Regions from separate parts of the Mesorhizobium sp. M1182 genome, predicted to be linked through region 2. Evidence: riboswitches for the same ligand, from Rfam matches in the RefSeq annotation. Region 2 holds a riboswitch; the other holds the start of a gene.
What was found. Region 2 has a riboswitch for thiamine pyrophosphate ahead of thiB (thiamine ABC transporter substrate binding subunit). Riboswitches for the same ligand answer to the same signal wherever they lie in the genome.

Region 1: another riboswitch for thiamine pyrophosphate. It lies ahead of thiC (phosphomethylpyrimidine synthase ThiC); the one in region 2 lies ahead of thiB (thiamine ABC transporter substrate binding subunit).

The regions. Positions count from the first base shown of each region.
Region 1 covers NZ_JAMYMD010000001.1:57,605-73,079, forward strand. Annotated here, with positions in the region: gene NKH33_RS00215 (conjugal transfer protein TraG) at 1-291, opposite strand, end outside; gene NKH33_RS00220 (YybH family protein) at 817-1,272, opposite strand; gene NKH33_RS00225 (Fic family protein) at 2,407-3,951, shown strand; TPP riboswitch at 4,133-4,249, shown strand; gene thiC (phosphomethylpyrimidine synthase ThiC) at 4,354-6,189, shown strand; gene thiO (glycine oxidase ThiO) at 6,186-7,187, shown strand; gene thiS (sulfur carrier protein ThiS) at 7,156-7,353, shown strand; gene NKH33_RS00245 (thiazole synthase) at 7,355-8,128, shown strand; gene NKH33_RS00250 (thiamine phosphate synthase) at 8,125-8,730, shown strand; gene NKH33_RS00255 (hydroxymethylpyrimidine/phosphomethylpyrimidine kinase) at 8,721-9,494, shown strand; gene NKH33_RS00260 (GntR family transcriptional regulator) at 9,907-10,632, shown strand; gene NKH33_RS00265 (ADP-ribosylglycohydrolase family protein) at 10,636-11,676, shown strand; gene NKH33_RS00270 (PfkB family carbohydrate kinase) at 11,673-12,647, shown strand; gene NKH33_RS00275 (ABC transporter substrate-binding protein) at 12,701-13,762, shown strand; gene NKH33_RS00280 (ABC transporter permease) at 13,831-14,700, shown strand; gene NKH33_RS00285 (ABC transporter permease) at 14,700-15,475, shown strand, end outside.
Region 2 covers NZ_JAMYMD010000003.1:232,737-248,211, forward strand. Annotated here, with positions in the region: gene NKH33_RS06105 (helicase-related protein) at 1-1,836, shown strand, start outside; gene NKH33_RS06110 (RNA-binding S4 domain-containing protein) at 1,849-2,235, shown strand; gene fdxA (ferredoxin FdxA) at 2,384-2,722, shown strand; gene NKH33_RS06120 (CarD family transcriptional regulator) at 3,091-3,672, shown strand; gene NKH33_RS06125 (amino acid ABC transporter ATP-binding protein) at 3,751-4,524, opposite strand; gene NKH33_RS06130 (ABC transporter permease subunit) at 4,521-5,201, opposite strand; gene NKH33_RS06135 (amino acid ABC transporter substrate-binding protein) at 5,324-6,097, opposite strand; gene NKH33_RS06140 (RNA polymerase factor sigma-32) at 6,422-7,279, shown strand; gene NKH33_RS06145 (M48 family metalloprotease) at 7,293-8,762, opposite strand; gene thiQ (thiamine ABC transporter ATP-binding protein) at 9,016-9,807, opposite strand; gene thiP (thiamine/thiamine pyrophosphate ABC transporter permease) at 9,804-11,423, opposite strand; gene thiB (thiamine ABC transporter substrate binding subunit) at 11,675-12,688, opposite strand; TPP riboswitch at 12,732-12,846, opposite strand; gene NKH33_RS06165 (thiamine diphosphokinase) at 12,974-13,618, shown strand; gene NKH33_RS06170 (ABC-F family ATP-binding cassette domain-containing protein) at 13,634-15,454, shown strand.

The sequences.
Region 1 (15,475 bases), on a different contig from region 2:
CCGCCACAGCGACATCCCGATCGCTGCGACGATAGCCATGAGGCTTCCGCTCGCCGCAATCGCCGCGCCCTCCAGGAAGACCTTCGGCGCGTAGGCGTCGTAGAAAAACCACCACCAGAAAAAGGCTGGCGGCGGATAAACGGGCTGTCCAGCCAATTCGAACCACGGCGGACCGAGTTGGCTTTGAAAGCCGAGCCGCCCTGCCGTCCACTGTGTTGCTCCCCATGTCGTCGCGACGACGATCAGAAAGGCGGTGAGTATCTGGCCCCATAAAACCTTGCTTGCCGGCATCGATCGTTTCCCAAATGGATGATCGGAACAACCGAAAAGCTCGAATTCCTAAATCCGCAAGAAGAAAGGGGCGGTCGAAGCAGCATGGCGTACCCGGACGTGGAAAGACTTGCCCGATGCGGGCTCGAATGTTGAACGAGCATCGGGGGGCTGCTTTCTTCTGGAGCCGTTGAGCCGCTACTTTGCCCAATGATAATTAGTTGTCTCGGCTCAGATGGCATTTGACGAGATGGACGGGTTCTTGGAGAACCGCGGATTGCCCACGACCAAATGAACAAGAGCCCTCAGCGGCGCGCCGAGCCGGAGAACGCTCTAGTCCCGGCAAGTGGTGGTCAGCCGGAATTGCCGTTCTGCTGAGCTCGAATCTTACCGCCTCCCTGATCGGTAGCGCGATAGATCCAGAGCCGACTCGATGAGCAGACCCATCAAGTCTGTTCAATTTTGTTAATCAATTCAGTCACATAAACTATTGCCATGGACTTTCGTTGGAACTGTCGCGCGCGCCGGCCTCACGGGTCGCGGAATCTATTGGGCCGCACCAAAGTTCCAGATGTCCCGATGCAGGCGCCACGTCCCGTCGTCCCCTTTTTTCCAAACGACAATGTACTTGCCCGCAACGGTGGAAGGGGCACCGCCTTTGCTCGGCACACCGAGCGTAAATGCGCCAACTTCGTAGGCGAGATTCCCGCTCTCTTCCACTTCCAGCGCCTTCAGGGTGAGATTCTTCATCCCGGCCTTGATTGCGCCCTGCCAGAATTCTTCCACGCCCTTGCGGTCATCGACGCGTTTGCCGTCGGGTGGCAGCAGGGCGGCATCGTCGGTATACATTTGACCTACCGCTGCTGCGTTTCCGCTGTTGAAGGCGTCCATGAATTTTACCAACGCCGCTTCGATGTCCTCACGAGCCGAGTGGGCGGCCGCAGACAATGCAGACGAAAGAAGCAGCACAGCAGCAAATGCAAATGACTGAACCAGTCTCATTTCGTCCTCCCTTGCGTGCCCGACATGCCCACCCGATGAATAGCGCCGACCCAAGGGCGCCGCGGCGCGTTCGATGGCCAGGCGCGTATTTTATTAGACTTATCTGATATGACGGCGCAAGCGCAACTGCGACCCTCGGAATGACCAGCGTAGCAGCTGCCGGAGAACTTCAAAGCGGCGGCTACCGCCTCACTGCCCTCCTCGTCTCGACGAAAGAGTTCGTTCGAATGATGCTTTTCCGTGGCTTTGCTCGCAAGTTTTCGTCAGCCAGCACAGGGCCTCCTCTTACGGTCGCTGGTCGTCAAGGCCCAGCGGCCACTAGCTGACAGTCCCCCCCGTAGCCAAGCCGCTGGGCCCCTCGACGTGGGGAACGAGCATTGGAGACGATGTCGCGCTTTCCGTTACAGCCCGAAGGCGGGTGACAGATGACCGCGTCAGCCTCTCCACTCCGAGCTACGATTTCACGCATTCGATCAGGCACAGCTCTCTCGGGCACCAAGCATGAGTCAGCTCCCGAATGAGCAGGTGCCGCCCAGTTCAGCTTCGGCCCTTGCGCGCGCAAAGTATTGGGCGAGATCGATCGGCAGTCCGATCGGCAAATTGGGGCAGCGATGGCGAGAATGAATGCCAGGAACTTCCCTTCGGTGCCGCTTCGTCGATCTGTTTGCCGAGAAGACGCGCGCTGCGTGCCGCCCCCCATACCGCAGAGAACTCACTTCAGGTCACACACACACACGACGCCACCGAGATCCTGCATCACTTTTCTACTCCGACGCCGCCACGTCACCAAGATCAGTCGCGAGCGTGATCGCGGCTATCAAATCGGGATCGCGCACCGGAGCGCTCTATGAGTGAGCCCCGAACGGCGCGCTCGAGCAATCCGGCTCGACGTAAGGCGGGCCATCCGTGCCGGCCTCGTGACTAAGACGGGCGAATGGCGGTTCCTGGACTCACCTTTTTGGTCTGAAGTCGCTTCCTTGAGCCGGTGGCGGAGTTCTTGCTTGATCGACCTCAGCACTGTTTTAGAATCGGTTTTCGGAAAATTTGTCTTGTGGCATCATTTTTCATGGGATAGGATCATTTTTCATAGGTTTTGCCGACTAAACCAAAATTCAATGGAAGGATTCGCGTTTCATGCCTGCGGTGCAACAGCACCAATTTTCAGGTCCTGTTACCGTTTTTCAGGAAATCCGCCTTCCTGAAACGGCGACCCCGGCCGGGTACAGCGCCCTGATCGGAGCCTACAGGCTCGCCGCGCCCTTGCCCCGTAGGTTGTTCGCCACTGGCGAGCATCATCGCATTACCGAACGGGATGGCTGGCGGATCATGACCCCCCGCCATGCCCCAAATCCTACCCTCGAAGGCCACCTGACCTTTGCGCTCAAGTACGAGGGACTGGACCTTGCCGTCCTCAAGCGGCTGTTCCAAGTGACCGGTCCCGCGCCGATCGAGGCGCTGGTCCGTGAAAGCCCGACCGGCAGTTATGCCCGCCGCATCTGGTTTTTATATGAATGGCTGAGGGACGCGCGTATCGATCTGCCGGACGCGGAGGCCGGACGATACATTCCGGTTGTCGATCCCGAGCTGCAGTGGCCCGGACCCGACAAGACCGCTTCGCGCTATCGCGTAAGGGACAATCTCCCCGGCACGCGTGAGTTCTGCCCTCTGGTGTTCCGCACCAAGATTCTCGAAAAATTCATCGGCCTTGAACTACCGCGGCGCGCGGAGGCAATCGTAGCGGACGTGCCGCGCGACCTCCTTGCTCGGACCGCCGCCTTTCTTTTGCTCAAAGACTCGCGATCAAGCTACGCGATCGAGGGCGAGCACCCGCCGCAAGATCGCATCCAGCGCTGGGGCCGCGCCATCGGCGAAGCCGGCCGCTGGCCGATCGATCGCGATGAGCTGCTGCGCCTGCAAAGAATTGTACTTGGTGACGCTCGTTTCGTAAACCTTGGCTTCCGAAAAGAAGGAGGTTCCGTCGGTGAGCATGATCGAGACAACGGTACGCCCTTGCCCGATCACATCAGCGCTCGGCCCGAGGACCTGCCGCGGCTAATCGATGGAATGGCGGCGTTCGATCAGGGCCCCGCGCAAAAGCTTGATGCAGTCGTAGCCGCCGCAATCCTCGCCTTCGGCTTTGTCTATATTCACCCGTTCGAGGACGGAAACGGCCGCATTCACCGCTACCTAATCCACCACGTCCTTGCCATGCGCGGCTTCAATCCGCCGGGAGTGGTCTTTCCCGTCTCGGCCGCGATCCTGGACCAGATCAACGAGTACAGGGGCGTGCTCGAGAGCTATTCGCAGCGCCTTCTGCCGTTGGTGGAATGGGAACCGACGCCGCAATTCAACGTCCGGGTGCTGAATGACACCGGTGATTTCTACCGGTTCTTCGATGCAACCCCGCACGCCGAATTCCTCTATGCTTGCGTTCAGCGGACGATCGAACGGGACCTTCCCGAGGAAACCGCATTTCTGCAGCGCTACGATCAGTTCCGGCAGCAGGTGGACGCCTTTATCGACATGCCCGAGCGGTTGACCGATCTGCTCTTCCGTTTTCTTCACCAGAATGATGGCCATCTATCGAACCGCGCGCGCGAGAAGGAATTCGCCGCGCTGACCAGTGACGAGGCAGGAAGAATCGAGGCGATCTACGCGCAAACCTTTGGTGCCCATTGAAGGTGTGATCATCAGGATCGATTTTAGTCCGACGGTTTGCGATTCCCTTGTCCCTGCCTTCATCTCCGATGCTTGACTTGTCGCCGAGACATGCACGATTTTTTCCGCACGGTCTGACCGGCCGCCGATCAGCCGCGGCCAGAACGCGCTTGACAAACCGGAGCGGTCCCGTCCAACCTCACGCATTCACCAGGGGAGTCCCGGCAAGGGGCTGAGATACTGCTGGCTTTCGCGGCGCAGTGACCCGTTGAACCTGATCCAGTTCATACTGGCGTAGGGACGGTGCAAGCGCTTTGCGGGAGTTTACGCCCGAGGTCCTGTTTCGGCAGGTCGACAGAAGCGTCTTTTCATCCTTCCGGCACAGAACTGGGTCTCCAATGCAACGAGCAAAGGAGCCTCAAGATGAATGCCCTCACCCCCGCCGTCTCGACGGGACCGCTGCCTGCCTCACGCAAAATCCACAAATCCGGTACCATCCACCCGCAGCTCAGGGTGCCGATGCGCGAAATCTCCGTCCATCCGACGGCAGGCGAGCCGCCGGTGACCGCTTACGATCCGTCCGGCCCCTATACCGACCCGACTGTCGAAACCAGCATCGAAAACGGCCTTGCACGGCTTCGCCATGAATGGGTCACCGCGCGCGGCGATGTCGAAGCCTATGACGGCCGCCACGTCCGGCCAGAAGACAATGGGTTTGCGGCAGGCGAGCGCCTAACACCGGAATTTCCAGTCCGCAACCGGCCACTCCGGGCCCAGACCGGCAAGGCGGTGACACAGCTTGCCTATGCGCGCGCTGGCATCATCACGCCCGAAATGGAGTTCGTCGCCATCCGCGAGAACCTTGGTCGCGAGATCCTGCACGGCAAGCTTGAGCGCGACGGCGAGGCCTTCGGCGCGGCGATCCCCGACTTCGTCACGCCTGAATTCGTCCGCCACGAGGTGGCGCGCGGACGCGCGATCATTCCCGCCAACATCAATCATCCCGAGAGCGAACCGATGATCATCGGCCGCAATTTCCTGGTCAAGATCAACGCCAATATCGGTAACTCCGCCGTCACATCGTCGATGGCTGAAGAGGTCGAAAAGATGGTGTGGGCGATCCGCTGGGGCGCCGACACGGTGATGGATCTGTCGACCGGCCGCAACATCCACAACATCCGCGAATGGATCGTGCGCAACTCGCCGGTGCCGATCGGCACGGTGCCGCTCTACCAGGCGCTCGAAAAGGTTGGTGGCATCGCCGAGGACCTGACCTGGGAGGTCTACCGCGACACGTTGATCGAGCAGGCCGAGCAAGGCGTTGACTATTTCACCATCCACGCCGGCGTGCGGCTGCATTACATCCCGCTGACCGTTGACCGGGTCACGGGTATCGTCTCGCGCGGTGGCTCGATCATGGCAAAATGGTGCCTGCACCATCACCGGGAAAGCTTCCTCTACGAGCACTTTGCGGAGATCTGCGACATCTGCCGCGCTTATGACGTCTCCTTCTCGCTCGGCGACGGCCTTCGTCCCGGCTCGATCGCCGATGCCAACGACGCGGCGCAATTCGCCGAGCTGGAAACGCTCGGCGAGCTGACGCAGATCGCCTGGGCGAAAGATTGCCAGGTGATGATCGAGGGGCCCGGCCACGTGCCGATGCACAAGATCAAGGCGAACATGGACAAGCAGCTCGCCGTCTGTGGCGAGGCGCCGTTCTATACGCTTGGACCGCTGACGACCGACATCGCGCCGGGCTACGACCACATCACTTCCGGCATCGGCGCGGCGATGATCGGCTGGTTCGGAACGGCCATGCTCTGCTACGTCACGCCCAAGGAGCATCTCGGCCTTCCCGACCGCGATGACGTCAAGACCGGCGTGATCACCTACAAGATCGCAGCGCACGCGGCCGACCTGGCGAAGGGCCACCCGGCGGCGAAAGTCAGGGATGACGCCCTTTCCCGCGCGCGCTTCGAGTTCCGCTGGGAGGACCAGTTCAACCTGTCGCTCGACCCCGAAACCGCACGGTCCTTCCACGACCAGACCTTGCCCAAGGAGGCGCACAAGCTGGCGCATTTCTGCTCGATGTGCGGACCGAAATTCTGCTCGATGCGTATCTCTCACGACATCCGCGCCGAGGCACAGAACGAGGGCATGGCGGCGATGGCGGCGAAATACCGCGAGGGCGGCGATCTCTACGTGCCAGCGGACGAGACCGTCGCACCGCTCACGCCTCAGCCAGGTAAGCCGTCATGAAGGTGCTGATAAAGGGGGCCGGCGTCGCCGGCCTCACCGCCGCCTTCGAACTCGCCGCCCGCGGCGCGACGGTCACGGTCGCCGAGATCCGGCATGGCCTTGGAGGCAATGCGTCGTGGTTCGCCGGCGGCATGCTGGCGCCATGGTGCGAGCGTGAAAGCGCCGAGCAGCCGGTGCTGGACCTTGGACGTGACGCTGCCGACTGGTGGGATGCGGTGCTGCCGGGTCAGGTGACACGGGGCGGAACACTTGTCGTGGCCGCCCCGCGTGATGCCGGCGAGCTCGACCGCCTCGCCAGCCGCACGTCGGGCCATCGGCGTGTCGACGAAGACGAAATTGCGCTCCTGGAGCCCGACTTAGCCGGCCGCTTTCGCCGCGGATTGCTCTTTCCCGATGAGGGCCATCTCGATCCGCGCCAGGCGATGGCAGCACTTCATGACAAGCTCGCAGCCATGGGTGTCAAATTCCACTTCGGCACCGACGCCCGGCATGTTTCCGGTTTCGATCGTCAGATCGATTGCACGGGAATGGCAGCCGCCGATGACAGGCTTCGCGGCGTTCGCGGCGAAATGCTGATCCTAAACACGCCAGACTTCTCGCTGTCGCGCCCGGTCCGGTTGCTGCATCCGCGCTTTCCGCTCTATGCGGTACCGCGTGCCGACGCCCAGTTCATGATCGGTGCGACGATGATTGAAAGCCGGTCCGCCAGACCGGTCACGGCGCGCTCCATGATGGAGCTTCTGGGTACCGCCTATGCCCTCCATCCGGCCTTTGGCGAGGCCGAGATCGTTGAAACCGGTGTCGGCGTCCGTCCAGCCTTTCCCGACAATCTGCCGCGCGTCGAAATGAGCGGAGACACCGTCGCGATCAACGGGCTCTATCGCCATGGCTTTCTTCTCGCCCCCGCCATGGCGCGCCTGGCGGGCGAAATTGTCTTCAATCACGACAAACCCGTGGAGCTTGCTCATGAAACTGATGGTCAACGGCAAAGTGCATGAGGTTGCCGCCACCACGCTGGCCGAGCTGCTTGCCGCGCTTGACTATGAGGGCGATTGGCTCGCGACCGCGGTCAACAACGACCTCGTGCACAAAGCCAGCCGGGCGGAATTCCAATTGAACGACGGCGACCGGATCGAAATCCTCTCGCCCATGCAGGGAGGCTAGCATGTTCGATCTTCTCGGGACGACGCTTCCCTCCCGCCTGCTTCTCGGCACCGCTCAATATCCTTCGCCGGCCATCCTTGCCGATGCAGTCAGGGCATCGGGCACCTCGGTGGTGACCGTCTCGTTGCGCCGTGAAATGGCAGGCGGCAGGGCTGGCGAAAAATTCTGGTCGTTGATCCGGTCGCTTGGTGTCAGAATCCTGCCCAACACTGCTGGCTGCCACTCCGTCAAGGAAGCGGTCACGACCGCACAAATGGCGCGCGAAGTCTTCGGCACGCCCTGGATCAAGCTCGAAGTGATCGGCAATCACGACACGCTGCAGCCGGACGTGTTCGGTCTGCTCGAAGCCGCCCGCATCCTGTGCGAGGACGGTTTTGCGGTGTTCCCGTATACTACCGACGACCTTGTCGTCGCCGAGCGGCTGCTTGCGGCGGGCTGCAAGGTCTTGATGCCCTGGTGCGCACCGATCGGTTCCGCCCTCGGGCCGGTCAACATCATGGCGCTGCGCTCGATGCGCGGACATTTCCCTGATGTCCCGCTGATCGTGGATGCTGGTCTCGGACGGCCATCGCACGCGGCAACAGTCATGGAGTTCGGCTTTGATGCCGTGCTCCTGAACACAGCGGTCGCCAAGGCGGCCGATCCGGTCGGCATGGCGCGTGCGTTCGGCAAGGCGGTCGACGCCGGTCGAGAAGCTTTCAGCTCGGGGATGCTCGAACCCCGCGACGTCGCGGTGCCATCGACACCAACATTCGGCAGGGCGGTTTTCTCATGAAGCTCGATCCCTTCTACCTGATCGTCGACAGCGCCGCCTGGATCGAACGGCTGGTGCCACTTGGCGTCAAGCTGGTTCAGTTGCGCATCAAGGATAGGGACGAGGCCACGCTGCGGACGGAAATCCGCCGCGCGAACGGCGTCTGCGCGGTCCATGGTTGCCAACTGATCGTCAACGATTATTGGCGGCTCGCCATTGAGGAAGGCTGCGACTTCGTCCATCTCGGCCAAGAGGATTTGGCTGCGGCCGACCTGCTGGCGATTAAGTACGCCGGATTGAAGCTCGGGCTCAGCACGCACGATCATCTCGAACTGGAAACGGCCATCGCTGCCGAGCCCGACTATATCGCGCTCGGCCCCATCTATCCCACCATCCTGAAGCAGATGAAATGGGCGCCGCAAGGGCTCGAGCGGATCAGCGAGTGGAAGCATCGAGTGGCGCCGATCCCATTGGTCTCCATCGGCGGCCTCAACCCCGACCGGCTCGACGGTGTCTTCGAGGCTGGTGCGGACAGCGCGGCGGTGGTCACCGACATCACGTTGAATGCCGATCCCGAAGCGCGCACGCGAGAATGGATCGAAAAGACAAAGCCATGGCGCTGAGGCGAGAACCGCATGTGCTCGTGGTCGGCGGATCAGACCCCAGCGGTGGGGCTGGAATTGCACGTGATATCGAGACGATCTCTTCCATTGGCGTGCGCACCTGCCTGGCTGTCACAGCGCTGACGGTGCAGACGCACGAAGCCGTAATGGAAATCCATCCTTCGCAGCCCGATCTTGTGGCCGATCAGATGTGCGCCGCGCTACAGGCCAACAAGGTGGCGGCAATTAAGATCGGCATGCTCGCAACGGCTGAGATCGTCGTTGCCATTGCCGGCGTGCTGCGCGAAAATCCGCAGGTGCCGGCAGTGCTCGATCCGGTGCTGGCCTCGAGCTCCGGCCGGGCGCTTCTGGAAGCAGGTGCCATCGCTGCCATGAGGCGCGACCTGATGCCGCTTTGCTGCCTTGTGACCCCCAATCTCCTGGAGCTGGCGCTCCTTGTTGGTGCGGAACCGCCAGCCGACGAGAGCGACGCGGTGAGACTGGGACGGAAATTGCTGGCAGCCGGCGTGCCGGGCCTGCTGATCAAAGGGGGCCACGCATCAGGACCTCGATCAACCGATATTCTGTTGCGTTCCGATCAAGAACCAATCCGCTTCGACGCACCTCGTCTTGTCGCATCAATGCGCGGGACGGGTTGCATGCTGGCTAGCGCGATTGCGGCGCATCTGGCGAAGGCGAAGCCGCTCGAAGACAGTGTGCGCGAAGGCAAGCGGCTTGTCTTGGCCATGTTTAAGAAGAATGCAGCAGACCGACGAAATTTGTAAGATTTTCCAACTCTCGAAAGACACGCCTGCCTCTCGCGGGTCCGGGCTGGTAATTTACCCTCGTAATTCACCTCACTCGACAGGAGTAGTTTGACGGCCTCGCCAGGCGGCGACCGCGAGATCAACGATGGCGAGGCGGCCGTCGTGCGCCGTATCTAGTGCGTTGTGTGGCATCCTTTCCTCCCATCCGACTGCGATCCTGGAATTCACCTTGGTCGCGAGCTCCTGCTAAACGATGCCCCTCGACGGGAGCGGTCGATCCCGCGTCTCGGCTGCGGCGGCGCTAGGCTGACGCTCCTTATGCCGTCCTGTTGAACCGGACTCGGGATCACGAACTGCTCCATGCGGCACTCGTTGACAAGCCTGCCGTGATATGAACAGGATTATACAGGATCACTGAACAGGTACCCATATGAAGCGGCGCTCGGTTCAACTGTCTCCCGGCACGGGCAAGCCCGAACAGATCGCCACCGTTCTCGAACATGAAATCCGCTCCGGTGTTCTCGGCTTCGGCGACCGGCTGCAAAGCGAGAACAAGCTCGTCCAGCGTTTCTCCGTCAGCCGCAACACCGTCCGCAAAGGCCTCGAGGAACTGTCCAACCGCGGGCTGATCACGACCAAAGTCGGCATCGGCTCTTTCGTCACCTTCGATGGCAAGCCCGTTGATGACTCCATCGGTTGGTCGCGGGCGCTCGCCAACGCCGGCGCCAACGCCGAGACGCGGACGCTGCGGCTCGAGGTGATCGAGGACCCCCGTCTTGCCGCACTGCTTGGTATAGAAAACCCGTTTTTCATCGCTGTCGACCGGGTGCGCACCAATGCCAGCGACGGCCACGCCATCTCCATCGAGCGCAGCCGCCTGCCATTGTCGCCGGAACTGGAGGACGTGCCGTTGCGCGGCCTGCGCGAAGGCTCGCTGCACCAGACGCTGCGCGGCGCGGGCCTCGTTCCCGACCATGGCGAGGAATGGGTCGGCATCGAAATGCTCAACGCCGAGGACTCTGCAATCCTCGGTTGCCCGCAAGGCACGCCGTTCCTTCGCGGTCGCCGGTTGACCCGCGCCGCCGATGACCGGCCGATCGAATATGTGACCAGCCTGCTCAACCCGGCGCATTTTGCGCTGCATATGAGGTTCTGAGAGATGCCGGACGACACCGGGAGCATAACCGATCGGGCCATGGGAGCGCTTGTGGGCGGGGCACTGGGAGATGCGCTGGGAATGCCGACGCAGCTTTTGTCGCCGGCGCGGATTGCCGAACTCTACGGTCATGTCGAGGACTTCATTGCTCCTTTCCCCGACCATCCGGTGTCGAAGGGACTCCCGGCCGGGACGATCACCGACGACACAGAACAGGCGCTTCTGCTTGGCCGTATCCTGGTCGAATCCGGTAACCGGTTCGACCATGCGAGGTGGGTCAGCGCGCTGCTCGACTGGGAACGCGATGTCAAGGCGCGCGGCAGCTACGATCTGCTGGGACCATCAACCAAACGCGCCATCGACGCGATCAATAACGGTATGCCAGCCGAGGAAGCGGGACGCAGCGGCGACACAAATGGTGCAGCCATGCGCATCGCGCCGGTCGGCATCATGATGCCGCCAGAGCCGCTTGACGCATTGGTCGGCAAAGTGGCCGAAACTTGCAGGGCGACGCACAACACGTCAATCGCAATCGCTTCGGCCGCAGCGGTCGCTGCCGCCATCAGTCGCGGCATCGCTGGCGGTGACTGGCGCGCCGCTTCCGACAGCGCCATCGCCGGGGCGAGGCACGGAGCAACGCTCGGCTATTGGGTGACCGGCGGTGACATCGCCGCGCGCATTGGGTGGGCGCAGAAGCTCGTACGCGGCAAGGAGACGAGTGACGCGATCCGGCTGATCACCGATCTGGTCGGCACCGGCGTCGCCAGTCAGGAGTCCGTTCCGGCTGCATTCGCGGTGCTGGAAGTCGCCGGCGGCGATCCCTGGCAAGCGGCAGTCATCAGCGCCAATCTCGGTGGCGACACCGACACGATCGGCGCCATCGCGGCCGGCATGGCCGGTGCCTGCACTGGCTTTTCCCGATTGCCACAGAAACACATCGCCCGGATCAAAGGCCTAGACATTGGGCGGGTGCGCGCGCTCGCCGCCGACTTGGTCGCCCTGCGGGCGGCGAAGAGCAGGTCCGGCAAGGAGGCGGCAGCATGAGCGGGCGTCTCGTCCATATCGGCAGCGCGGTGGTCGACTATGTCTACCGCATCGATGCCTTGCCGGCACCGGGCACGGAGAAGACCGCGTCAAGCTATGCACAAGTCGCCGGCGGCGGCTTCAACATGATGGTCGCGGCCAGCCGCACCGGCATGAAGGTGGTGTTCGGCGGCCAGCTCGGCAGCGGACCCAATGGCGACTTCCTGCGCGCGGCCTTAGCCAGTGAGGGGATCGAGACACTGACGACGCCATCGGCGGTTATGGACAGTGGCAATTGCGTCGCCATGATCTCGAGCGATGCCGAGCGCACCTTCGTCTCATGGCCTGGTGCGGAGAGTGTGCTCAGCCTTGACATGATGGCGCTCATCTCGGTCGCACCGGGCGACTGGGTGTTCACCTCCGGCTATACGCTTAGCTATCCGGGAAGCCGAGAGGCGCTTGTCGACTGGATCGAGGTGCTGCCGGCGGAAATTCCTTTAGTCTTCGATCCGACGCCGATCATCTCAGACATTCCGCGCACCATTCTCGACCGGGTGCTGGCGCGCACAAGCTGGCTGAGCTGCAACGCCGCCGAAGCGGCTGAGATCGCCGGCACCGGCGATGTAAAGGCTATTGCTGCCCGGCTGCTGGCCAGCCACTGCCCCAACGCGGCAGGCGTTGTCGTCCGCGCTGGCGCAAAAGGCTGCTTCGTGCGGCTGGCCGACGGCACCGCCCAAGATGTGCCCGGGTTCAAGGTCGCGGCGGTAGACACTAACGGCGCCGGCGACACTCATATCGGCGCCTTAGTCAGCGCGCTGTCGCACGGCGTGTCGCCGTTCGAAGCGGCGCGTTACGCCAATGCGGCGGCGGCGCTCTCGGTCACCCGCCATGGCGGGTCGTCGGCGCCGAACGACCAGGAGATCCAGCGATTCCTCAGCCATGACGATCGACCGACGACCGTGCATGGCCGGAAGCAAGAGGCCCATTTGTGACAGCCTAATGGGATAACAAGCCCGCCAACCGGGCAATAATGAGAGGAACGAACATGCGCATGCCCAAACTGACTGCTTTTCTGACGGCAACCGCTGTCTTCGCTTCGGCGCTTACGCTGGCCGCCAGGGCCGACGAGGTGCACGTACTCAACTGGAAGGGCTATGGCGCCGACGAGCCGTGGGCCATAGCCGCCTTCGAAAAGGCAACCGGCAACAAGGTCGTCAACGACTTCTTCAATTCCGAACAGGAGATGCTGACCAAGCTCAGGACCAATCCCGGCCTTTACGATGTCGTCATGATCAACGCCGCCTTCAACGATCAGGCGATGGCGGAAAAGCTCATTCAGCCGATCGACACGTCCAAGCTGCCGAACTATGCCGACATCAGCAAGGACAAGGCCGGATCATCGATGCTTGTCCATGACGGCAAGGTCTATGGGGTGCCGTGGGTTTGGGGGCTGACGGCGCTCGCCATCAACGACAAGTCATTCGACAAGCCGCCGACGAGCATCGCCGAAATGTGGGATCCCGCTCACAAGGGCCGCGTCACCATCCGTGATGATGCCGTCGAGGCGGTTCAGTTCGGCGCCATTGCCACCGGCCAGAACATCAACGACATCAAGGATATCGAGGCGGTCAAGGCGAAGCTCACCTCGCTGATGCCGCAGATCAAGACGTTCTGGAGCTCGGAGAACGACTGGAACCAGATGGCTGCCTCTAACCAGATCGACATCGGCACCTATTGGAGCGGCTCGGCCGATCGCGCCAAGACCCATTTCAAGCTGCCGGTCTCGCTCGTGATCCCGCAGGAGGGCGCTGTCGCCTGGCTCGACGCCTTCTCCATTCCGGTCGGTTCCAAGAATGTCGCCGGCGCCGAGGCCTTCATCAACTACATGATCGACCCGAAGTTCTATGTCGAATGGGTCACCAAGGTCGGAGCCCCGGTATCCGCCAACACCAAGGCTGTAGAAGCACTTCCCGGGGATGCGTTCAACCGCAAGGTGATGGGTGACCCGGCAGTCGCCAAGCGCATTCAGTTCCAGGCGCCGATCACAGACGCCCAGCGCGAAACCTATCTGTCGCTCTGGCAGCAGCTCAAGGTCGACGTGAAGTAACAGCAGAAGCCGGGATCAGCCGACCATCCATGTCGGCTGATGCTTCCCCATCCTGGGAGGAGGATGTCATGGCAGCACAGGTTGCGGCCGCGTCGCGCAGCGGATTGAGATCGGCCTTGCCACTGCTGGCGCCTGCCTATCTCTGGCTGACGGTTGCGATCTTCCTGCCGCTCTCAGCCATGGTCTTCTTCTCCTTCATGACCGACCTGCCGCTGTCGGGAAAGCCGTGGGCGTTCACGCTCGAAAACTATGCCGCCTTCTTTTCACAAAGCCTTTATCTGACATTGCTTTTGGCCTCGCTGCGCCTCGGCCTCGAGGTGACGCTGTGGTGCATCGTCATCGGTTATCCCGCCGCTTATGTGCTGGCCAAGGTGCTGAAAGGCCGCAGCCGAGAGGCGATTTTCCTGCTCGTCATCCTGCCGTTCTGGTCGAACGGGCTGGTGCGCATCTTCTCCTGGGCGATGGTGCTGCGTGAAGGAGGCATGCTCGACACCGCGCTGAACGCAGTGCTGCCGTTCAAGATCAACATCGACCTAATGTATTCCTATCCGGCCGTCATCATCGGGCTGGTGCACTCCTACGTGCCTTACATGGTGCTGACGTGCTACTTGACCCTGCAGGCCATCGATGACTCGCTGATCGAGGCCGGGCGCTCGCTCGGCGCCTCGCGGCTGCAGGTGCTGAATCGAGTCATCATTCCGCTGTCGATGCCGGGGCTGGTGGCGGGCGCAGCGCTCGTCTTCGTCCCGGTTGTTGGTTCGTTCATGGAACCGCGCATTCTCGGGGGCCGTACCGGCACCTTTTACGGCACTGTCATCGAGGACCAGTTCGTCGCCGTGTTCAACTGGCCGCTGGGTGCTGCGCTCTCCTTTATCCTGTTGGCCGTCGTGCTGGTCATCCTGGCGGTTGCCTCGCCGGTGCTGCGGAGGGCTACGTGATGGCGACGACACGAGTTCTCGAATGGCTCGGCCGCCTTTACATCTGGCTATTGCTCGCCTTCCTCTATGTGCCCATCATCATCATGGCGCTAATGTCTTTCAACGTTTCGCCCTTCTACCAGCTGCCGTTCGAATGGACGGCGGAATGGTATGTCTCGCTGTGGCAGAACGACCAGCTTATCTCAGCCACCTGGAACAGTGTCGAAATCGCAGTCATCACTACCATCATCTGCGTCGTGCTTGGCTCGGCGGCGTCACTTGCGCTCTACCGCTATGAGTTTCGCGGCAAGAAATTCCTGCAGGCGCTGCTGTTTCCGCCAATCGCCATTCCGTGGCTGATAACCGGCACGGCGATGTTGATCTTCTTCTTCGGCGTCGGCATTGGGCGCGGCCTGTTCGCCATCCTGCTTGGCCATGTCGCGCTTGCGCTTCCCTACGTCATTGTCGTCGTGTCGGCCCGACTGCAGACCTTCGCGCACGAGCTGGAAGAGGCGGCGCGCTCGCTCGGCGCCAATCAATGGCAGTTGACGAACCGCGTCACGCTGCCCTGGATCATGCCGGGCGTCATTGCCGGTGGGCTGTTCGCCTTCGCCGTGTCCTTCGACCAGTTCGTCGTATCCTACTTCTTGTCGACGCCGGGCCAGACGACGCTGCCGGTCGAAATCTACGCCGCGATCCGCAAGGGTTTCACGCCCGAGATCAATGCGGTCTCGACGGTCATCATTGTCGTGTCGATGGCGCTGATGCTGCTGACAGCGCGCTTCTTCAAATTCGG
Region 2 (15,475 bases):
AGCGCCGGCGGCGAAGACGCCAAGGCGGTGCGGGCGGCGGCGCAGAAGGCGCTTGCCGCCGAGTTCGAGGCGCGGGCCGAGCGCTTCGGCGCCTCGGCCAATGGCGACATCGCGCTGGGTTCGGATGGCACGCTGCGCTGGATCGGCGCGCCGATCGGCACGCTGGTCGCCGGCGAAGACGCTTTGAAGCCGCGTCTGGTTCTGCTGGCCGACGAGCAACTCACCGGCCCGGCACGCGACAAGGTTGCGGCGCGCGCCGAGCGCTTCGTAAACTTCCAGATCGAATCCCTGCTGAAGCCGCTGGTCGACCTCAAGAATGCCGAGCAGATCACCGGCATCGGCCGCGGCATTGCTTTCCAGCTCGTCGAGCATTTCGGTCTCATCAACCGTCGCGACATCGCCGACGAGATGAAATCGCTCGACCAGGAAGGCCGCGCGGCGCTTCGCCGTCTCGGCGTGCGCTTCGGCGCCTACCATGTCTTCGTGCCGGCGCTGATCAAGCCGGCGCCGGCCGGGCTGATAACGCTGCTGTGGGCGCTGAGAAACGACGGCAAGGACAAGCCCGGTTTCGGCGATGTCGTTCACGCACTGGCCTCCGGCCGCACCTCGGTGGTCATCGATCCGACCTTCGACAAGACCTTCTACAAGCTTGCCGGCTACCGCAATCTTGGCCGGCGTGCTGTACGCGTCGATATTCTCGAACGGCTGGCCGACCTGATCCGGCCGGCGACCAACTGGAAGCCGGGCCTCGGCCCTCGCCCCGACGGCGCCTATGACGGCCAGTCCTTCATGGTGACGCCGCCGATGATGTCGATTCTCGGCGCCACCGCCGACGACATGGAAGAAATCCTGAAGGGACTCGGCTATCGCGCCGATGCCAAACCGGCGGCCGAGGTCAAGGCGCGGCTCGAAGCACAGGACAATGCCGCGCGTGAAGCTGCCGCTGCAAAGCAGGCGGCGGAAGCGACTGCGCGCGTCGAGCAGGCGAGGATGGCGGAAGCATCTGCCGCGGCAGAGCCGCCGGCGGAGGCTTCGGAACCTGTGTCGGATGCGGCTCCTGTTGCGGAGGCGGCGGCCGAAGCTGTGACCGAAGCGACGGCAGAGCCTGTCGCGGAAGCTCCAGCCCCTGAAGCTGAGGCAGAAGTCACGCAAGAGACCCGGCCCGCCGCGGAGGCAACTGCTGAAGCGCCTGCGGAACCAACGGCCGAGCCAAGGGCGGAACCTGGGGCGGAAACTGAGGCTGCGGCACCGGCAGAACCGCCGGTTTCCGACACTACGGAAGCATCGCCGGCCGAACCTGCAGCGACGGCAGGAGCCGTCGCCGGCGAAGCTGCTCCAGAAGCCGAGGAGCCAAAACCCATCCTGTTATGGCGGCAGGGTCGTTTCGACCAGCGCCCGCGTCATCGCCAGCATGACAACCGCCCCCGGGACAATCATCGGGACAATCGCGCGCGCAATGGTCAAGCTGCGCCGGACAGCCGCAGCGATGCGCCGGTAGATGCCGGCGGGCAACCGACGCCGGGCGACCGGCCCGCCCGTCAGGGGCGCCACGACCAGCGCGACGGCGCCGGCAAGCCGCGCTTCGATCGCAGCAAGTTCAAGCCCAGGCCGCAAGGCGACGCGGCAGATCAGCGCGCCGGCAAGCCGCAAGGTGAACGCCCGGACCGGCGCGAAAACCGGCCCGACTGGAAGGCTGGCCGGCAGGACGGCAAAGGCGGCGCCCAAGGCGCAAAGCCGGCGTTCCAGCCAAAGCCGCGTGAGGAACGCCCGGTCCGCTTCGATCCGGACTCGCCCTTCGCCAAGCTCGCCGCGTTGCGCGACCAGCTGAAGAAGTAAGCTGCTCGTCCAATGGTCACTGATGCCCGCCAGCGCATCGACAAGTGGCTGTTCTTCTCGCGCGCGGTAAAATCGCGCACGCTGGCAGCCAAGCTGGTCGTCGCCGGACGCGTCCGCATCAATCGCGACAAAGCAGCGCAGGCCTCCGATACGGTCCGGCCGGGCGACGTTTTGACCATCACGCTGGAGCGGCGGATCTTCGTCTGGAAAGTCCTTGGCACCGGCGTACGGCGTGGCCCGGCCGAAGAGGCCCGCCTGCTCTACGAGGACATGTCGCCGCCCCCCGCGCCCAAGGGCGAGGCGCTTCCGGATGCGGTGCCGCCGTTGCGCGAGGCCGGCAGCGGTCGCCCGACGAAGAAGGAACGCCGCCAGACCGACCACCTGCTCGGCGACGATTGAGCAAGGTCGAACGCCCGCTTTGCCGGCCTTCCGGAATTCCATTCCGGAAACCGCGGCACCGCTGGCAGGGGCCGCCCTTGCCACCAGCGGACAAAGGCGTTACCTCACCAAAAAAGCCTAACAAAATGGGACGTCCCGGAGCCGACCAATGACCTATGTCGTGACCGACAATTGCATAAAATGCAAATACATGGACTGCATCGAGGTCTGTCCGGTCGACTGCTTCTACGAAGGTGAGAACATGCTCGTCATCCACCCGGACGAGTGCATCGATTGCGGCGTCTGCGAACCGGAATGCCCGGCCGACGCAATCAAGCCCGACACCGAGTCGGGTCTCGACAAATGGCTGCAGATCAACACCGAATATGCCGAGAAATGGCCCAACATCACCGCCAAGAAGGAGCCGCCGGCCGACGCTAAAAATTTCGATGGCGAAACTGGCAAGTTCGAGAAATATTTCTCCCCGGAGCCCGGCGAAGGCGACTGACGAGCCTGCCGGCTGCGGCGGCCTGACGCCGCGTAACAGACGTGATACATTAACTGCCTTGACAGGCGGCGACGGCGCGCGGCCTTCGCGCGTGCAGCAAAACCTTGATTCTTCCGACTTTTTGTGCTATATGAGCCAAACATGCCGGTGACACAACGTCGATTTATGGCGCAAACGCCCCAAATCACTGAAAGGTGAATTTCTCAATCCGGACCAGAGCGATCTGGGGCAGGCGGTCGCAATGTTGCGATTTGCCGGTCCTGGCCTTTCCGGTGAGTTCATCGTTGTGTGGCTAAGGACCGGTCACCCCGGTCGCACGAGTTCGGGCCGGCACGATGCCGGTACCACAACAAGGAGTTCAGGGCGTAATGGCAACGATCACCCCGCAGAAGAAGTCCACCGCAGCGCGCCACGGTTTCAAGACCGGCGAATACATCGTTTATCCGGCGCATGGTGTCGGCCAGATCGTCTCGATTGATGAGCAGGAAGTCGCGGGCCACAAGCTGGAGCTGTTCGTCATCGACTTCCAGAAGGACAAGATGCGCCTCAAGGTGCCGGTCGCCAAGGCGACCTCGATCGGCATGCGCAAGCTGTCGGAAGAGGATTATGTCGAGCGCGCGCTGAAGGTCGTGCAGGGCCGCGCCCGCGTCAAGCGCACCATGTGGTCACGCCGTGCCCAGGAATATGATGCCAAGATCAACTCCGGCGATCTGATCTCGATCTCGGAAGTGGTGCGTGACCTTTACCGCGCCGATAACCAGCCGGAGCAGTCCTATTCCGAGCGCCAGCTCTACGAGGCGGCCCTCGACCGCATGGCCCGCGAGATCGCGGCCGTTAACCGCATGTCGGAGACCGAAGCGGTCCGCCTCATCGAGGTGAACCTCAACAAGGGCCCGAAGCGCGGCGCTAAGGCCGACAACGAGGAAGCCGAGCAGGAAGAAGCCGCCTGAGCTTTTCTCGTCTTCGAATTCAGAAAAACCCGGCCTCGCGCCGGGTTTTTTGTTTTGGCTGACCGGCGACGGGCATATCTAACCTTCGCCGCCGCCTTCCCTTTCCGCCTCGTGCTTCAGCGTGGCGATGAACCGCTTGGTCCGCTGGCGCTCCGGATTGCTGAACAGCACCGCGGCCGGGCCTTGTTCGACGATGTTGCCGGCATCGAGGAACACCACTTCCCGCGCGATCTTGGAGGCGAGCCGCAGATCATGCGTCGCCATCGCCATGGTCGTGCCCTCGCTGGCGAGCTTGCCGAGCACATCGACCACCTCCTGCGCCAGTTCCGGATCGAGTGCCGAGGTCGGCTCGTCGCAGAGCAGGACTTTCGGCGAAGGCGCCAGAGCCCGGGCAATCGCCACGCGCTGCTGCTGGCCACCTGACAGCGTCGCCGGCCAGGCATCGGCCTTGTGCGCCATGCCGACCTTTTCGAGCAGGGCCCGCGCCCGTTCGCGCGCCCTCTCCTTGGGCCATTTCAGCACCGTCACCAGCCCCTCCATGATGTTCTCGATCGCGGTGCGATGCGGAAACAGCTGGAAATTCTGGAACACCATGCCGGTCTGCAGCCGCAGCCGCTGGATATCCCTGGTCGAGACCCTGCCGCCGGGGCGGAATTCGAGTGCATCGTCGCCGATCCGTACCGTGCCTGAAGTCGGGAGCTCGAGCAGGTTGATGCAGCGCAAAAGAGTGCTCTTCCCTCCGCCCGACGGTCCGACAAGCGCCGTAACGCTGCCTTCCTCGATGGTGACGGTCACGCCCTTCAGCACAAGATTGTCGCCGAAACGCTTTTCGATGTTGGTGAGGCCGATCATGCGCGCGCCTCCAGGAAGCCGCCATAACGGTTGAGCCGCGTTTCCAGCCGCGCCTGCAAGGCCGACAGCACGGAGCTCATGATCAGATAGAGGGCCGCTGCCTCGACATAGAGGATCAGCGGCTCATAGGTGGTGGCGACGATGCGCTGCGCTGCCTGGAACATCTCCGGCACGGTGATGGCGGCGGCGAGCGAAGTGTCCTTGACCAGCGAGATGAAGGTGTTGGACAGCGGCGGCACGGCGACGCGCCCCGCCTGTGGAAGAATGGTGCGCCGCATTGCCTGGGCCCAGGTCATGCCGATCGAATAGGCCGCTTCCCACTGACCCTTCGGCACCGAACCGATGACGGCGCGGATGATTTCCGACGAATAAGCACCGATGTTCAAGGTGAAGCCGATCAGTGCTGCCGGAAAGGCGTCGAGCAGGATGCCGACCGATGGCAGGCCGTAGAAGATAAGGAACAGTTGCACGAGAAGCGGCGTGCCGCGGAATATCCAGACGTAGAAGCGGACCACGGCGACCAGCGGTTTGGGACCGAACAGCCGGACAAGCGCCACAACCAGGCCTAGTACAAGACCGAATGCAAACGACAGCAGCGTCAGCGGCACGGTGAAGATCAGTGCAGCCCATAGCAGCGTAGGCAGGGATTCCAGCATCAATTGCAGCCAGTGCGGCACGAAGGCTCCTCCTTGCCAGATTGCCGTCGCTCATATCACGCGAAAGCGGCGGGCCGTCAAAAGACAGCTCGCCGCGATATGAACGACGCGGGCCGGCGTTCGGCCCACACGAGAAAGCCGTTTTACTTCGAAACGTCCTGGCCGAAATAGGTGTCGGCGATTTTCTTGTAGGTGCCGTCGGCCTTGATGTCGGCCAGCGCCTTATTGATGGCGGCCACCAGTTCCGGATCGCCCTTGCGCACGATGACGCCGGAATAGTCGGCGTTTTCTTCCTGGGCGGCAATCTTCACATTGGCGTCGGGCTTGTGCTTCTTGAAGTCGAGGAAGGACAGGCTGTCGTTGATGGTGGCGTCGGCGCGGCCGGTAAGAAGCAACTGGATCGACTGGTCGAAGCCGTCGGTGCCGACGAGCTCGGCGCCATTGGTTTCAGCCAGCTTGCCGAAATTCGAGGTCAGCGACTGCGCCGCCTTCTTGCCCTTGAGATCGGCGAAACCCTTGATGTCGGTGTTGTCGCCGCGCACGATCAGCACCGCCTTGGAGGCGATGTAGGGATCCGAAAAGTCATATTTGGCCTTGCGCGCCTCGGTGATGCCGACCTCGTTGATGACGGCATCGTAGCGGTTGGCATCGAGACCGGCGATCAGCCCGTCCCATTTGCCTTCGAGGAACTGGGCTTTGACGCCGAGGCGCTCGGCGATGGCCCGCGCGATCTCGACGTCGAAGCCGACCAGCGCGCCGGAAGCATCATGATAGGTGAAGGGCGCATAGGTTCCTTCTGTGCCGACCTTGAAGACGCCGGACTGCTTGATCTGGTCGAGATTGGCGCCGGCGTGACCGGCGGCGATGGCCAGAACCTGCAGCGTTCCGGCGATGATGAGCGATTTGAGCCATTTCATTTTTCTGTGATCCGTCCTTGGCCGGTGTCCGGCGTCATTGCGAGTGCCGGAAAATGACAGATGCGCGATGCCAGAATAAGAAACTGAATTTCAAAAATCCCGCGCCCTTGAAATCCAATTCTCAACCAGCATCTTCCGGCGCCATCCGGCTGAGTCAAGGCCGGTGGCGAATCGCCTGGAACAGCGCAATCGACATGACAGTCCGGGGGAACATTCCCCCGCATGGCACGTTCTTCGCTGTTGTAGGGCGCGGCGCCGCCATTTCAACCATCGGCGCCAACTCACGATTCGATCGCACCGCAACGCCTGAAGCAGGAGCGCGGCATGATGGAAGACAGTGCAGGACGGACCATGGTTCGCGCGGCGATGAAAGCCCCTTATCTGGAACGTGACGAAGAGCATCTCCTGGCGCTGCGCTGGAAGGAGAACAATGACCAGCACGCGCTGCACCGCATCACCGTCGCGCATATGCGGCTGGTCATTTCCATGGCGTCGCGGTTTCGCCACTACGGCCTTCCGCTGGGCGACCTGATCCAGGAAGGCCATGTCGGGCTGCTGGAGGCCGCGGCCCGTTTCGAACCCGAGCGCGAGGTGCGGTTCTCGACCTACGCGACTTGGTGGATTCGCGCCTCGATGCAGGACTATATCCTGCGCAACTGGTCGATCGTGCGCGGCGGCACCAGCTCGGCGCAAAAGGCGCTGTTCTTCAACCTGCGGCGTCTGCGCGCCCGCCTGGCAAACGGCGCCGAGCAGACGTCGAATGCCACGCTCTACCGCGAAGTGTCGGCGGCTCTCGGGGTATCGGAGGCCGATGTGGCGATGATGGATTCCCGCCTTTCGGCGCCGGACAGCTCGCTCAACACGCCGCTTGCCGACGATGCGGGCGCAACCGAGCGGATGGAGTTCCTGGTTTCGGATGACCCGCTGCCCGATGAGGTCGTCGGCGATACGATCGACGTCGAACGCCGCTCGGTGTGGCTGAAGACGGCACTCGGCGCTCTCAATGCGCGCGAGCTCAGGATTATCGAGGAACGCCGGCTGAGCGACGAGGGCGCGACGCTCGAAGCGCTCGGCGAGACGCTCGGCATCTCCAAGGAACGTGTCCGGCAGATCGAGGCGCGCGCCATGGAAAAGCTCAAGGCGGCGCTGGTAAAGCAGAATCCGGAATTTCTCGCAGCCTGAATCGCGTCGTCTGCTATTTGTCGGTGACGATCTTCACCTTGTCGCCGGCCGAAACCGCGGCACCCGGCGACAGCGCGTTGAGCACCCTGAACAAATCCAGCTTGCGGTCGACGCCGACCATCTGTGCGGCCAGGGAGCCCATCGTCTGGCCGGGCTGCACGGTGACGATGCGGATACGCAGTGGCTTCAGTGCTGCCTTCTCGGCAGCACTCAGGATGCGGAACGAGCCGCTGACCGAGCGCGCCACCGTGCTCAGCGAGGTGCTGGCCGACGGCGCAGCAGTCAGCAAGCGGTAGACTTGGCCGCCGGCGCGGATCACCGCAATGTCGAATTGCCAGCCATCGGCGCCGGCATGCGCGGTTGCCGCTTCGTTGCCGTTGATCGTCTCCTGGCGCACGCTGCTGTCGTCGAGGCCGGCAACCCAACCGCTGCGGATGTAGTCGGTCAGCGAGCGGTTCTTGTCGATCGAAACGCCGTCGAAGCGGATCGCCATGTCGCCCGGGCCGGTCGCCGTCACCGCCGCCGCCGAATTGTCGATGACGAAACCGTTGGGCACCGAGAACGACACGCCGAGGCCAGGGTGCAGGAAGGTTTCGCCGCGCACATAGCCTTCCTCCGGCGTGTCGCCGTAAAGCAGCCCGTCTACGCCGGCAAGAAATGAATCGCGGTCGCGCGACCCGACACCAGGCGCGCCGAACTGGCGGGCGTGGCGCTGCGCGAGATCGATACGCTGCGGCGTGTTGGGGTGCGTCGCCAGGAAGTCGAGGCTGGCGTCGGTGGCGCCGCTGATTGAGCGGAAATCGGTATAGGCCGACATCGACTGCAGGAAGCGGCCGGCGGCGTAGGGGTCGAAACCGGCTTCGCCGATCGACTTGATGCCGATGGCATCGGCCTCCAGCTCCTGATTGCGCGAGAACTGGGCCAGCCTCAGCTTGCCGCGGATCAGCGCCGCCTTGGCCGTCGGGTTGTCGCCGAGCACGTCCGAAACGACCTTGGTCGCCAACCCCTCTTCGGCTTCCAGCTGCTGGCGCTGCAGGCCGTGGTTGGCCGTAACGTGGCCCATCTCATGCGCGATGACGGCGGCAAGCTCGGCGGAATCGTTGGCCAGCGCCAGCAGCCCGCGGGTGATGTAGAGATAGCCGCCCGGCAGCGCGAAGGCATTGACGTTGGGCGAGTTGAGGATGGTGATGCGGTAGGTCTGGGTTGGGTTGGCCGACACCACGGTCAGTCTGCCGACGATCTTGGCCACCATACGCTCGAGCTTGGGGTCGGAATACTCGCCGCCATAGGTGGCGAGGATGCGCGGGTGCTGCGCCTTCGCCAGTTGAGCGAGCTTGCCGTTGGCGGCGACATTGTCGACCGTGATCGGCTTGTCTGAGGGCTGAAAGCCTGATTCCTGCACGTCGGGAGGCGTGAACATCTGGCAGCTTGCCAGCGCCACGGCAAGACCGGCCAGCGCCAGAAAGCGCGCCAGCGGTTTCACCCTCCGATTGTCGATGCCGGTCGGCAGATCGGCTTCCTTTCAAGTCCTGGCACGTGACCGCGAAAATCGGGCGCGATTTCCGGAAAGCATCACGCGCAAATCAAGTGCTACGGCGTCCTTCGTGCGTCCGACAGATACGAGGCAGCAAGGGCAAATCACGGCCTAGGCCGGACCAGCTCCTGGCGGACCTAGCCACACTACCTCGACCATGGCAAGCAAGCGCCGCTTCGCCTTCCGCCGGTTTGACCATAAATTATGTCCGCTTCCGGGCAACATCTCGTGATCCAGCCGCAAACGGACCCGAGCCGATATAGCGTCGGAATGCCTCCGGTCCAGCCCCGACGAAAAAATCGGCCGCGGTGCCCGTCGCGGCAACCGTGCCACCATCCAGGAAAACCATGTTTTGGCCGATACGGCGCGCATCGTCCGGCTGGTGCGTGACGAAAAACACCGTCATGCGCTGCTCCGAATGGACGTCGGCCACCAGGTCGAGCATGTCGTCGCGCAGTGCCGGTCCGAGCGAAGCGAACGGCTCGTCGAGCAACAGCACCGGCCGGTCGCGCACCAGGACCCGGGCGAGCGCGACGCGCTGCCGCTCGCCGCCGGAGAGTTCGCGCGGCAGCCGGCTTTCCTTGCCGGCAAGGCCGACGCGCTTCAGCGCTGCGGCGATTGCGGCGCGGTCAGCCTCGCTCAGCCTGAGCGAAGGCGAGCGGCCGAGCCCGACATTCTGCTCGAGGGACAGATGGGCAAACAGGTTGTTTTCCTGGAACACCATCGATACCGGCCGCGCTGATGGCGGCGCAGTGCTGACGTCGGCGCCGCCGATCAGCACGCGGCCCGACCGCGGCGTCTCGAAGCCGGCCACCAGATTGAGCAGCGTCGACTTTCCCGAACCGCTCGGCCCCATGATGGCGGTGATTTCCGACGCCGGGAAATCGACATCGAATATAAGCGGCGTTTCACCATAGCTGAACGAGACATTATCGAGCCGCACGGCCGCGCCTTTTTCCACCGAAATGGACCGTTCCGGGCTGATCGGCATCATGATTTCTCCCTCCTTCCCAGCCAGTCCGCGGCCAACACCAGCGCCAGGCAGACAAGGCCGAGCAGCAGCGCCAGGCCGGCGGCATCCTCGGTGCGGTAACTGCCCATGCGCGCCAGCAGCAGATAGGGCAAGGTCTGCACGGAATCGCTGCCGAACAGCGCAATGACGCCGAGCTCGCCGAGCGACAGCGCCATGGCGAACGCGAAGCCGGTGGCGAGCGGCCGCCGCAGCGACGGCCAATCGACCAGCCGCAACCGGTTCCAGCCCGAGATGCCAAGCTGTGCGCAGAGCCGTTCGTGGCGTTCGCTCGCCGCGTCATAGGCAGGACGGATGGCGCGGATGGCGAACGGCATCGCCATCACCGCATTGACCGCAACGACCATGACAGGGGCGATCGCAAAGACATCGCCGACGGTGCGCAGGAGCAAGAACCAGCCGGCACCGATGACGATGGGCGGCACCACCAGGACGAACCCCGCACCGGTGTCGGCCAGGTGTTCGAGCAGCGTCCTCCTGCCGCTCCGCCGGGTGAGCGCCAGCGCCCGGCGCGCCATCACCAGCGACAGCGACAACGCCACAGAGAGCAGCGCCGACAGGAGGGAGAGCACGGCACTGGTCGCCGTCGCTTGCCGCACCGCGCTCTCGCCGGCCAGGCGGCCGAGATCGGCGCCAAGCCCGGCTGCCAGCGTGGCCGCCATCGGCCCGGCGACAAACAGCAGTGCGAGCCCGATCGCCAGCGCGTTCAGCACGGTCTCGGCCGCACCGGCTGAAAAATACCGGCGCGGCGCCACCGGCAGATTGGCGTCGCCGGTCATATTGGCGCCAAGCCGCGTCAGTGCCAGCACGACGACGAAGGTCAGGGCAATCTGCAGCAGGGTCAGCGTCACCGCCCGCGCCGGGTCGAAGTCGAAACGCAGCGCCTGGTAGATGGCAACCTCGAGCGTCGTCGCGCGCGGCCCGCCACCGAGCGTAAGCACGATGGTGAAGGAGGTGATGCACAGCATGAAAACGAGCCCGGCAACGCCGGGCAAGGCCGCACGCAGCGGCGGCCATTCGATCAGCCGGAAGGCCGGCGCAGCCCCCATGCCAAGCTGGCTCGCCAGCCGCCATTGGTTAGCCGGCACGGTCTGCAACGCCTCCAGGAACAGCCGCGTCGCCAGCGGCAGGTTGAAGAAGACATGGGCGACGAGTATGCCCGACAAGCCATAGATGCCGGGCCAGCTCTGGCCGCCTAGCGCGCCCAGCGTGCCGGCGAAATAGCCGGCGCGGCCATAGAGCGCCAAGACACCGAGTGCGGCAACAATGGCCGGCAGCGCCAGCGGCACGGCGAAAAGCTGCAAGATAAAGCCTCGCCCGAAAAAACGCGGATGCCGCGACAGGGCGCGCGCGACGAACAGCGCCGGTGCGACGGAGAGCAGGGTCGACAACAGAGCCTGCCAGAGCGTGAAGCGGGCAACACGCAGGAGATAGGAATCGAAGGCGGAAGCGGCGCCGGACAGGTCGCGCGTAGCTTCGACGAGGAGCCCGGCGAATGCTCCGCCGATAAGCAGCGCGATGGCGGCGAGCGCGACGATACCGGCAGTGACGCGGGGATCGGCCGGATGACGCGTACGCATGTCGCGCTACCCGACGCTACGACAGGTGTTGATCGAAGGAAACACCTGACAATGGCCGAGCCCACCCCTCTCTGGCCTGCCGGCCATCTCCCCCTCAAGGGGGGAGATTGCGCACTCAGCCGCCTTCGCCAATCTCACAAGTGGCAGGACGAGGAGAGGCGACAAAGCTGCCGATCTCCCCCCTTGAGGGGGAGATGGCCGGCAGGCCAGAGGGGGGTGGCTTGGCGCAAACATGCGACGAGGCTTGAGCCCTACCTGCTCATCGCCGCAAGCCACTCATCGACCCAGGCCTTGCGGTTGGCCGCGACGTCTTCCGGGCTGAACAGCAAGGTCTTGGTCGGCTTGACCAGCTTGTCGAACGCCGGGTTGAGCGGCTTGTCGGTTTTGCCGGCCGGGAACATCCAGTTGGTTTCGGGAATGACATCCTGGAATTTCGGTCCGGTCATGAAGGCGATGAACTTTTCCGCCAGCGGGTTCTTCGCACCCTTGGTGGTGATCCCCGCGACCTCGATCTGCAGATATTCGCCCTCCTCGAAGGACGCCGCCTGGTAGCGCTCGGTGTTTTCGGCGACCATGTGGTAGGCCGGCGAGGTGGTGTAGGACAGCACCATCGGCGCCTCGCCCTTGGTGAACAGGCCGTAGGCCTCGCTCCAGCCCGGCGTTACCGTCAGCACCTTCGCCTTGAGTTTGGCCCAGGCTTCCGGCGCCTTGTCGCCATAGACCGACTTGACCCACAGCAGCAGGCCAAGGCCCGGCGTCGAGGTGCGCGGATCCTGGATGACGATCTTCTCTCCGGCATCGCCCTCGACCAATTCCCTGAGGCTCTTCGGCGGGCTCTTCAGTTTTTCGGTATCGTAGACGACGGCGAAATAGCCATAGTCGAACGGCACGAAAATATCGTCGCTCCAGCCGCCCGGCACATTGACGCCCGAGACGGCGCCGTGCGGCGAAAACAGGCCGGTTGCCTTGGCGTCGGCGGTTAAGTTGGTATCGAGGCCAAGTACGATATCGGCCTTGGTCGCGGCGCCTTCCAGCTTCACACGGTTGAGCAGCGCCACGCCGTCGGCGACCGAGACGAATTCGACGACGCAACTGCATTCGGCCTCGAAGGCCTTCTTCACTGCCGGTCCCGGACCCCAATCGGCGGTGAAGCTTTCATAGGTATAGACCGTCAGTCTATCCTGTGCCGATGCCTGCCCTGGCAGGGCGAGCGCGGATGCCGCAAGCAGGACAATTGAGACAAGAGAGTGGAAAAAACTGCGCATCGGCGCCTCCTTCGTTCGCGTTGAAAGGAATTGAGGCGTCGGGCTGTCCGAAACGTCTAATCCCTCCGCCGGTACAAACCGGATCAGGTTCAGCGGGTTGGCAGTCTTGCCTCTCAGCCGGTCCGCGAAGATCGCGTCCGGCACCCCGTTAGAGCGTTGCGACACATAGGCCCGGCCGAAGTGCTGCGCAAGCGGAAGTTTGCCGGACATCCAAAGCCCAGCCTTCCGTTTCGTCTGCCGTTTCATCTTCCGTTTCCGGGGCAGGGCTGGTAAGGGCCACGAGATATGAGCACATTCACCATCCTGCTTGGCGGCGATCTCATCCGCACGCCGCTGCTCGACCGCCAGGTCGAAGGCTCGCGCGTCATCGCCGCCGACGCCGGCATCGGCCATGCCCGTATGCTGGGCCTGAGGCCGGAACTCTGGGTCGGCGATTTCGATTCCGTGCCTGCCGAGTTGCCGGAGGATCTGGCCGCCGTGCCACGGCAGGTGTTTCCTGCCGAAAAAGACAAGACCGACGGTGAACTCGCTATCGCCGCCGCGCTCGAACGCGGTGCGACCAGCCTTGTGCTCGCAGGCGCCTTCGGCGGCAAACGTACCGACCACATCTTCCTGCATCTGGCGCTGAGCGTCCGGCTGGCGGAAGGCGGGACGGAAGTGCTTTTGACCAGTGGCGCACAGGAAGGCATTCCCTTGCTGCCGGGAAAGACTGGCTTCGACTATGCCGACGGCACGCTGTTTTCGGTGCTCGGCTTTTCGGATCTCGCCGGCCTGACAGTCACCGGCGCCAAATGGCCGCTCGACCATGTCGAGGTTGCGTTCGGCTCGTCGCTGACCATTTCCAACGAGGTCAGGGGCCGGTTGGAAATCGCGCTGGCCAGCGGCCGCGCGCTGCTGCTCGCGCATCCCTATCCTCTTCCGGAAAGCTGAGCCCAGAAAGCTGACATGGCGCCGCCGCTTCTCAATCTCGACGGGATAAAGCTGACCTTTGGCGGCACGCCGCTGCTAGACGGTGCCGCCCTGACAGCCTCAGTTGGCGACAAGATCGCCCTGGTCGGCCGCAACGGCTCTGGCAAGTCGACGCTCCTCAAGATCGCCGCCGGGCTGATCGAACCGCAGGACGGCGAAGTCTTCCGCCAGCCATCGGCGACCGTGCGCTACTTGCCGCAAATGCCCGACATGGACGGCTTTGCGACTGTCCGCGCCTATGTCGAGGCGGGGCTCGGGCCGGCCGACGATCCCTACCGCGCCACCTACCTGATGGAGCATCTCGGCCTATCCGGCGAGGAACGGCCGAACGACCTCTCCGGCGGCGAGGCGCGGCGCGCCGCCCTCGCCCGCGTCATGGCGCCGGAGCCCGACATTCTCCTCCTCGATGAGCCGACCAATCATCTTGACCTTTCGGTCATCGAATGGCTGGAGGAGGAGCTTGCCCGCACCTCCTCGGCACTGGTCGTCATCTCGCATGACCGCCGTTTTCTCGAGCGCGTGTCACGCGCCACAATCTGGCTCGACCGCGGCCAGACCCGCCGTCTCGACAAGGGCTTTGGCTATTTCGAGGAATGGCGCGACACGGTGCTGGAGGAGGAAGAGCGCGAGCAGCACAAGCTCGGTCGCCAGATCGTCCGCGAGGAGCACTGGCTGCGCTATGGCGTGACAGCGCGGCGCAAGCGCAACATGCGCCGGCTCGGTGAGTTGCAGACCATGCGCCAGCGCTTTCGTGGTCATCGCGGCGCCGAGGGTGCGGCGACGATGACAGCCAGCGACGCCGCCGAATCCGGCAAGCTGGTGATCGAAGCCAAGAACATCGAGAAGAGCTTTGGCGATCTGACCGTGGTCAAGGGATTCTCGACCCGCATCCAGCGCGGCGATCGCGTCGGTCTGGTCGGGCCGAACGGCGCCGGCAAGACGACGCTGTTGAAGATGCTGACCGGCGAATTGAAGCCGGACGCGGGCACGGTGCGGCTCGGCACAAATCTGGAGATCGCCACGCTCGACCAGAAGCGCGAAGCCGTCGACCCGCAGGAGACATTGGCGCAGTATCTCACCGACGGGCGCGGCGAGAACCTCGTCATCAATGGCGAGCAGCGCCACGTCGTCTCTTACATGAAAGACTTCCTGTTCAAGCCGGAACAGGCGCGCACGCCGGTGCGCGAGCTTTCAGGCGGCGAGCGGGCACGGCTGATCCTCGCCCGCGTTTTGGCGCGGCCGGCAAACCTGCTTGTGCTCGACGAGCCGACCAACGATCTTGACATGGAGACGCTGGAGCTGCTGCAGGAACTGGTCGCCGGCTTTGCCGGCACGGTGATCCTGGTCAGCCACGATCGCGATTTCCTCGACCGCACCGTGACCAGCATTATCGCGCCGGATGGTGACGGCCGCTGGATCGAATATGCCGGCGGCTATTCCGACATGCTGGCGCAGCGCGGCGGCACCAGGCTGGACGACCGCAGGGCGCGGCCAAAAGCAGAAGCCGGTGAAGCGACGGCGGCAAGCAGGAACGAAGCGGCCGCACCGAAGGGCCCGGCCAAGAAACTGTCGTTCAAGCAGAAATTCGCGCTGGAATCGCTGCCCAAGAAGATCGAGGCGGTGTCGGCCTCGATCTCGCGGCTGGAGAACAACATCGCCGATCCGGCCTATTACGAGCGTGACCCGGCCTCGTTCCAGAAGACGATTGCCGCGCTCGACAAGGAGCGCGTCACACTGGCAGCGCTCGAGGAGGAATGGCTGGAACTGGAAATGCTGCGCGAGGAGATGGAGGGGTAATTCGCGAGTTCAAGCACCTTG